DNA from 2 places in the Leptothrix cholodnii SP-6 genome. Region 2 is predicted to be linked to the other one. Evidence: predicted binding sites of a transcription regulator. Region 2 holds the regulator's gene; the other holds the start of a gene.

Evidence for each region. The regulator LexA, encoded in region 2, represses DNA repair genes until DNA is damaged. The targets are predictions, from matches to a motif close to ACTGTATNNNNATACAGT.
Region 1: the regulator LexA is predicted to act here: its motif matches at 2,401-2,418, upstream of imuA (translesion DNA synthesis-associated protein ImuA).

What each region holds. Positions count from the first base shown of each region.
Region 1 is NC_010524.1:3,193,185-3,197,078, reverse strand. It holds gene LCHO_RS14525 (Y-family DNA polymerase) at 1-1,566, opposite strand, end outside; gene imuA (translesion DNA synthesis-associated protein ImuA) at 1,539-2,387, opposite strand; gene ettA (energy-dependent translational throttle protein EttA) at 2,597-3,894, shown strand, end outside.
Region 2 is NC_010524.1:2,271,066-2,274,959, forward strand. It holds gene LCHO_RS10435 (asparaginase) at 1-562, opposite strand, end outside; gene lexA (transcriptional repressor LexA) at 759-1,454, shown strand; gene LCHO_RS23375 (hypothetical protein) at 1,581-1,859, shown strand; gene mnmH (tRNA 2-selenouridine(34) synthase MnmH) at 1,910-2,968, shown strand; gene phbB (acetoacetyl-CoA reductase) at 3,066-3,803, opposite strand.

The DNA.
Region 1 (3,894 bases), 920 kb from region 2:
GATCCAGCACAGCGTGCCGGCCTGACCGAGCGCGACGTGGTAGTCGCGGCGCACCAGCGCGCCGTCGTGCCAGCCGGTCTCGATGCGCTCGGCGCGGCTCAGGATGCGCAGCGGCCGGCCCTGGTGCAGCGGCTGGCCGTCGTGCTCGGCCAGCGGCAGCGGCGCCGGCAGCAGCCAGGTCGGGCGGGGCAGGGCGTGGGTCAGGGCCGGCAGGGCGTCGCGTGACGCGGCATGCGGGGCGAGGGGCTTGGCGTCTGCGGTGCCGGCGTTCACCCAGCGATCGGCCTTCTCCGGCCTGGCGTCGGCCTGCGGCAGCAGGCGCCGCACCTGCGCGGCGCCGAGGCGGGCCTGCAGGCGGTCGACCAGGTTGGTGTGCGCCTGCGCCTGCTGGTGGGCGTCGGGCCAGAGCGTGGTGGGCCGGCCGGCTTCGGGCAGGCTGGTGTCGAGCTGCAGCGTGATGGCGTCCACCGGCGCGGCCAGCACCAGGTGCTGCAGGTGCTCGCGCAGCAGGGTCTGCAGGTGGCGCGCCTCGCGTGAGGGCGTGGCGAGGTCGAGCCTGAGCACCTGGTCGGGCAGGCTGCGGCGGCTGCTGTAGTCGTGCCGCAGGATCAGGCTCAGGCCCTGCGCGGCACGCCAGCGCAGGGCGAGCCAGCCGCACAGCGCCTGCACCAGCGGTGCGGCGGCGGCTTCGATGGCGGGCACGGCGTCGGCGCGCCAGGGCAGTTCGAGCGCCAGTGCAAAGGCCTCGGGGGGTTCGTGGCAGCGCCGCGGGTCGGGCTGATCGCCGAGGGCGCGGTCGAGGGCGTCGACCCAGTCTTGCGCGCCGCGGCGCCGCAGACCGGCGCGTGGCAGGCGCTGCAGGTCGGCCAGGCAACGCGCGCCGAGGGCGTGCAGCATTTCCAGCGTGGCGATGTGAGCGGCCGCGACCCGGCGCGCTGCCACGCCGGCAGCGTCTGCCGGGCCATCGGCTGCACGGCGCTCTGTGTCGGTTGCGCCGCAGGGCAGGCCCCACGCGCCCAGCAGCGCCAGCGGCAACGCCAACACCCGTCGGCGCGTGCTGCGCAGCTGGACGCAGCGGCGCTGCCGCTGCGCGGGCGGGGCGTGGGCGAGCAGGCGCGCGGCCAGCGGCGTGCTGGCCAGGCTCCAGCGCGGCTGGACGGCCTGCGCGCGCACCAGCCGATCGGCTCGCCGCAGCAGCGGCCGCAGGCCACCGAACAGACGCAGGCTGGCGTGGATGTCGAGCAGCAGGTCGGGCGGCTCGATCACCCGCTGCGGGCTCAGGCTGCCGAGGCCGAGCGCCAGGCGTTCGAGCAGGGCCGCCTCGCGGGCCGGATCGCGCGCCAGCACCAGGGCTTGCGGCGCCAGCGCCTGCGCGCTGCCGAGCCGCTGCCCGGCCTGCACGCCCAGGGCCTGCGCGGCGGCATTGGCGATCAGCACGGTGCGAGTCCGCCCGCCGGCATCGGCCTGCCAGACCAGCGCCGGCAGGCTCACCCCGGGCGGCCAGGGGCCGAGCGCGTCGAGAGCCAGCGTCGGCAGGTTCAGGCACAACCAGAGGGCGGGCGGCATGGTGGAGCGGGCGCAGGGTTGGTGCGCATCAGGCGACGTGGGGCGATGGCGTCGGGCGGGCGCCGATCCTGCGGCAGTGACTGGCTCAGCCGGTGGGCCAGCGCCGGGGCGAGTTGCGTGCGGGTGTCGATCAGCAGGCGTTCGGCCAGCGGCGGGCCGCGGCGTTTGATGATCTGCAGCGCCAGCTGCTGAGGCGCCTCGGCCACCACCCGGCAATGCAGGCGCAGCGCGGCCGGCGAGGCTTGCGCGGTGGCGCCGGCCGCGCGCAGCACGAACAGCAGCGCGTCGCTGGCCTGCGCGGCCAGGTGCAGGCGTCGCAAGGCGCCCGGCCGCAGCGCCGGCCCGCCGCCCGAGAGCGGCGTGCTGCAGTCGTCGGCCCACCACAACACCGCGGCGCAGCTGCCGGACCGCAGCGCCTGTTCGGCGGCCCAGGCGGCGTCGGCGCCGTGGCGGGGCTCGATCCACAGCGAGCGGCCGAGGTCGAGCCCGAGCGCCTGCAGCGCCGGCGCATGCGGGCGCAGCGGCGGGCTGATGCCGACCCATTCGCCACCGGCCTGGCCGAGTCGCGCCAGCGCCGGGGCGAGCAGGCGCCATTCGCCCTGGCCGGGGGCGTCGAGCAGCAATTCGGTCAACCCGCCGCCGGGCCAGCCGCCGCCGGGCAGCTGGGCGTCGAGCACGGCGTAGCCGCTCGGGCAGGCCGGCACGGGCGAGCCGGCGAGCTGGTCGCCCTGCCAGATCGCCGCATGCAGATGCCGGGGCAGGTCGTGCGCGGGCTCGGCTGACGGATCGAGCGACGGATGGGGGGGTGATCGGAGCGACAAGTTGTCTCAAATGACTGTATGTTCATACAGTCTACAGGTGTCCGCAAGCCCCTGGCCGTCGCGCGCCGGCCATCGGGCCGCGCGTGGTCTTGAGCGGGTTTTGCGACCGTCACCCCGGTCGTGTCGGCGCCGCGGGGCCGTCCTCCCGGATAATCGCGGGATTCGCGGCTGCGCCGCCTCCTCGATTGTTCGGAGACACCCTCCACACCATGGCCCAATACGTATTCACCATGAACCGCGTCGGCAAGATCGTGCCGCCGAAGCGGCAGATCCTGAAGGACGTCTCGCTGTCCTTCTTCCCCGGCGCCAAGATCGGCGTGCTGGGCATCAACGGCTCGGGCAAGTCGACCTTGCTCAAGATCATGGCTGGCATCGACCGCGACATCGAAGGTGAAGCCACCGCGATGCCCGATCTGCGCATCGGCTACCTGCCGCAGGAGCCGCAGCTCGACCCGAACGCCACCGTGCGCGAGGCGGTCGAGCAGGGCATCGGCGGCGTGCTGGCCGCCAAGCAGCGGCTCGACGAGGTCTACGCAGCCTATGCCGACGAAGACGCCGATTTCGACGCGCTGGCCGCCGAGCAGGCCCAGCTCGAGGCCGTGATCGCCGCAGCCGGCAGCGAGAACACCGAGATGCAGCTCGAGATCGCCGCCGACGCGCTGCGCCTGCCGCCGTGGGAGGCCAACATCGGCAAGCTCTCGGGTGGTGAGAAGCGCCGCGTCGCGCTGTGCCGCCTGCTGCTGTCCAAGCCCGACATGCTGCTGCTCGACGAACCCACCAACCACCTGGACGCCGAGTCGGTCGAGTGGCTGGAGCAGTTCCTGAGCCGCTTCCCCGGCACCGTGGTGGCCATCACCCACGATCGCTACTTCCTCGACAACGCCGCCGAGTGGATCCTGGAGCTCGACCGCGGACGTGGCATCCCCTACGAAGGCAACTACTCGACCTGGCTCGAGCAGAAGGAAAAGCGCCTCGAGCTGGAGCAGCGCACCGAGGACGCCCGCACCAAGGCGATGAAGATCGAGCTGGAATGGGTGCGCAAGAACGCCAAGGGCCGCCAGGCCAAGAGCAAGGCGCGCCTGGCCCGCTTCGAGGAACTGAGCGACTTCGACTACCAGAAGCGCAACGAGACGAACGAGATCTTCATCCCGGTGGCCGAGCGCCTGGGCACCGAGGTGATCGAGTTCACCAACGTCAGCAAGAGCTTCGGCGACCGGGTGCTGATCGACAACCTGAGCTTCAAGGTGCCGATGGGTGCGATCGTCGGCATCATCGGCCCGAACGGCGCCGGCAAGTCGACGCTGTTCCGCATGATCTCGGGCAAGGAGCAGCCGGATGCGGGCGAGGTCAAGATCGGCAAGACCGTCAAGATGGCCTTCGTCGACCAGAGCCGCGAATCGCTCGAAGGCGACAAGACGGTCTGGGAAGACCTGTCGGGCGGGCTCGACAACCTGGTGGTCGGCAAGTTCGTGATGCCCAGCCGGGCGTATCTGGGCCGCTTCAACTT
Region 2 (3,894 bases):
GGCCTTCCTCGATGTAGGCCAGTGCGCCGGCGTCACCGGCCGAGAACGCATCCAGCCGATACGGATGGACCTTGCGAGCCTCGGCGCCGGACCACACGACGCCGCCCATCGCGAGCAGCACGCCATGTGCCTGAACGTGCATCGCCAGGCCGACGGCATCGCACAGATTCTGCGGACCATCGGCCTGCGACGAACTGGCCGGGCGCATGGCAGCCGTCAGCACCACCGGCTTGTGCGGTGCCAGCACCCGATGCAGCAGGTAGGCGGTTTCCTCGAGCGTGTCGGTGCCGTGCGTGACGACCACACCGCTGACGTCCGGCCGAGCGACGTGCGTGGCCACTCGCTCGGCGAGCCGACGCCACACCGCGTGGCTCATGTCCTTGCTGTCGACCTGCGCGACCTGCTCGGAATCGAGCATCAGGCCCTGCTCGACCCAGCGCCGCAGCCCCGGCACCGCATCGACCAGTTGCGCGACCCCCAACTGAGCGGCGGTGTAGCCGACGTTGTCCCCCGCGGAGGGGGCCCGTCCGGCAATGGTTCCTCCGGTTCCCAGCACGACCACCCGGCGGCCTGCCAGCGGTTGTTCTCTCGCAGTCGAATTCGCGTGAGGATCAAAAAAACCGGCAGCAGAACTTGTCATGTCAATCCGACTGGATAAAATTACAGTGACTGGATGGATCGTCAGATCCATCGATGATGAACACCGATCCCGACCCGTGCCGCTTGGTGCGCCCGCTCATCCAACCCAACGAGGCCTTGTGCAAGACAGCCCCAAGCTCACCGCTCGCCAGCAACAGATCCTCGATCTGATCCAGAGCACCATCGAGCGCACCGGCGCCCCGCCCACCCGTGCCGAGATCGCCACCGAGTTCGGCTTCCGATCGGCCAATGCGGCCGAGGAACACCTCCAAGCCCTTGCGCGCAAGGGTGTGATCGAGCTGCTGGGCGGCACCTCGCGCGGCATCCGGCTGAAGTCTGACACATTGCGATCCATCAACGAATCGCGCCTGCGCGGCATCGGCCAGCAGTTCAGCCTGCCGCTGTCGAACATGCCGCCGGCCCAGCTCACGTTGCCCCTGGTCGGTCGGGTTGCTGCCGGCAGCCCCATCCTGGCGCAGCAGCACATCGATCAGAGCTACACGTTCGAGGCCCACATGTTCTCGCGCAAGCCCGATTTCCTGCTCAAGGTGCGTGGCATGAGCATGCGCGATGCGGGCATCCTCGATGGTGACCTGATCGCCGTGCAGCGCGCCAGCGAAGCCAAGAACGGCCAGATCGTGGTGGCACGCCTGGGCGACGAGGTCACCGTCAAGCGCTGGCGCCGCAGCAAGAGCGGCATCGACCTGATCCCCGAGAACCCCGATTTCGACATCATCCATGTGCCTGCGGACAGCCCCGACTTCGCGCTAGAAGGCTTGGCCGTGGGTCTGATCCGCAACACGATGCTGATGTGACGGGGCGGTGCGAGCGAGTCACCCGAATGCTGGCGTGACTTGTCTCACGCGATGCCGAAACCAGATCTCCCGATGAGGCGTTCCACCGCGCGGTGAGATCAAGTCACGCGGGTTCGAGTCGATAGCTTGAACAGAGTCGACGCACATCTGTTGTCGCTGGAGCACACCATGCACCCACTTCTGGCCCGTTGGATCTCACGCCGTTCGGTTCTGCCGGTTCCTGTCGTGTCCGTGCCGGCGGTCATGCCGTTCACGATGGCATCGATGGCCCGCGTGCCGGCAACGAGCGCACGGCGTCTTCGCATGCGGATCGATCCGAGCGATCAGCAGCGCACGCTGATCAGCGGCCGCATGAGCGACGTCTGCGATGCGCTCGATGCGCTGGTCCTTCGCCAGCAGGCCTGACGTCCGGCGCCACGCCGCTCGTCCCGGGCATGTTGGGCGAAAATGCCCTGATGCCCTTGCAACGACTCAGTGCCCTGGAATCAATCCAGGCGATCGATACCTTCGACGCCATCATCGATGCCCGGTCCCCGGCTGAATATGCCGAAGACCATCTGCCGGGCGCCGTCAACTGGCCCGTGCTCGACAACGACGAGCGTGCCATCGTCGGCACGATCTACAAGCAAGTCTCCGCCTTCGAGGCCCGCAAGCGTGGCGCAGCCATGGTGGCGCGACGTGTGGCCGATCACCTCGACCGCTGGACCGCCGATCTGGAGCGCGGTTGGCGACCGCTGGTCTACTGCTGGCGCGGCGGCGATCGCTCCGGCACGCTGGCGTGGTTTCTCGACCGTGTCGGCTTCCGGACGACCCTGGTCGAGGGGGGCTACAAGGCCTACCGCGCCGTGGTGCGCGATCAGCTGCAGACCCTGCCGGCCCAGTTCGACTGGCAGGTGCTGTGCGGCAAGACCGGTTGCGGCAAGACCCGCCTGCTGCATGCGCTGAAGGACGCCGGCTCACAGGTGCTCGACCTGGAAGCGATCGCCTCGCACCGTGGCTCGGTGCTGGGCCTGCCGCCGGGTGTCGTGCAACCCAGCCAGAAGCGACTCGACACGCTGGTCTGGCAGGCGCTGCGCCAGTTCGACCGCACGCGTCCGGTGTTCGTCGAAGGTGAAAGCAAGAAACTGGGTCAGCGCTGGCTGCCCGAGCAGCTGATCGAGCGCATCCGCAGCCATGCGCGCTGCGTGCACGTCGAGATGCCCGACGCCGCGCGATTGAAGCTGCTGCTCGAGGACTACGCCTTCCTGAAGGACGACCCGGCCTTCTTCTGCAGGCAGCTCGACTCCCTGGTCGAGTTGCGCGGGCGCGAACAGGTCAAGCAATGGCAGGAAGCGACGCGCTCGGGTGGCACCGCGCAGGTGTTTGCCGAGTTGATGGCCCTGCACTACGACCCCGGCTACCTGCGCTCGATCGCGCATCAGTTCAAGGGCTGGGAGAACGCCCGGCGTCTTGAACTGGCAGACGGCAGCGAGGCCAGCCTGAAGGCGGCGGCGATGGCGTTGTTGCGATCCTGAATGAAAAACCGGGCGCCAGGCCCGGTTCGACGTGGGGGACAGCGGACTGCCGCCGCACCCCGCGATCCGGCCTGAGGCCGGATCGTTTCGTCCTGTCTCAGCCCATGTGCAGGCCGCCGTTGCAGCTGAAGTCGGCGCCGGTGGTGAAACCGGAGTCCTCACCCGCCAGCCAAGCGACGATCGAACCGATTTCCTCGGGTGCGCCCAGGCGCTTGACCGGGATCGTGGCGACGATCTTCTCCAGCACTTCGGGCTTGATCGCACGGACCATGTCGGTGCCGATGTAACCCGGGCTCACGGTGTTGACCGTCACGCCCTTGGCCGCCAGTTCCTGCGCCAGGGCCATCGTGAAGCCGTGCATGCCGGCCTTGGCCGCCGAGTAGTTGGTCTGGCCGGCCTGGCCCTTTTCACCGTTGACCGAGCTGATCTGGACGATGCGACCGAAGCCGCGCTCGACCATGTCGGGCACGACCTGCTTGGTCACGTTGAACATCGAGTTCAGGTTGGTGTCGATGACCGCGTGCCAGTCTTCCGGCGTCATCTTCAGGAACATGCGGTCCTTGGTGATGCCGGCGTTGTTGACCAGCACGTCGATCGGGCCGTGCTCGGCCTTGGCCTTGGCGAAGGCCTCGACCGTCGACGCCCAGTCGGACACGTTGCCGACCGATGCGTAGAAGGTGTAGCCCTCGGCGGCCTGCTCGTCGAGCCACTTCTTGAAGTCGCGGCTCGGGCCACAACCGGCGATCACCTTGAAGCCGTCCTTGTGAAGGCGACGGCAGATGGCGGTACCGATGCCACCCATGCCGCCGGTGACGTAAGCAATCTTCTGTGTCATGTCTGTCTCTCCTTGGAATGAACACACCGGGCAGGATGCCCGGGATGGGTTCGTTGCCCATCGGGGGCTGCCCTGTCTTTCAACAGACAGA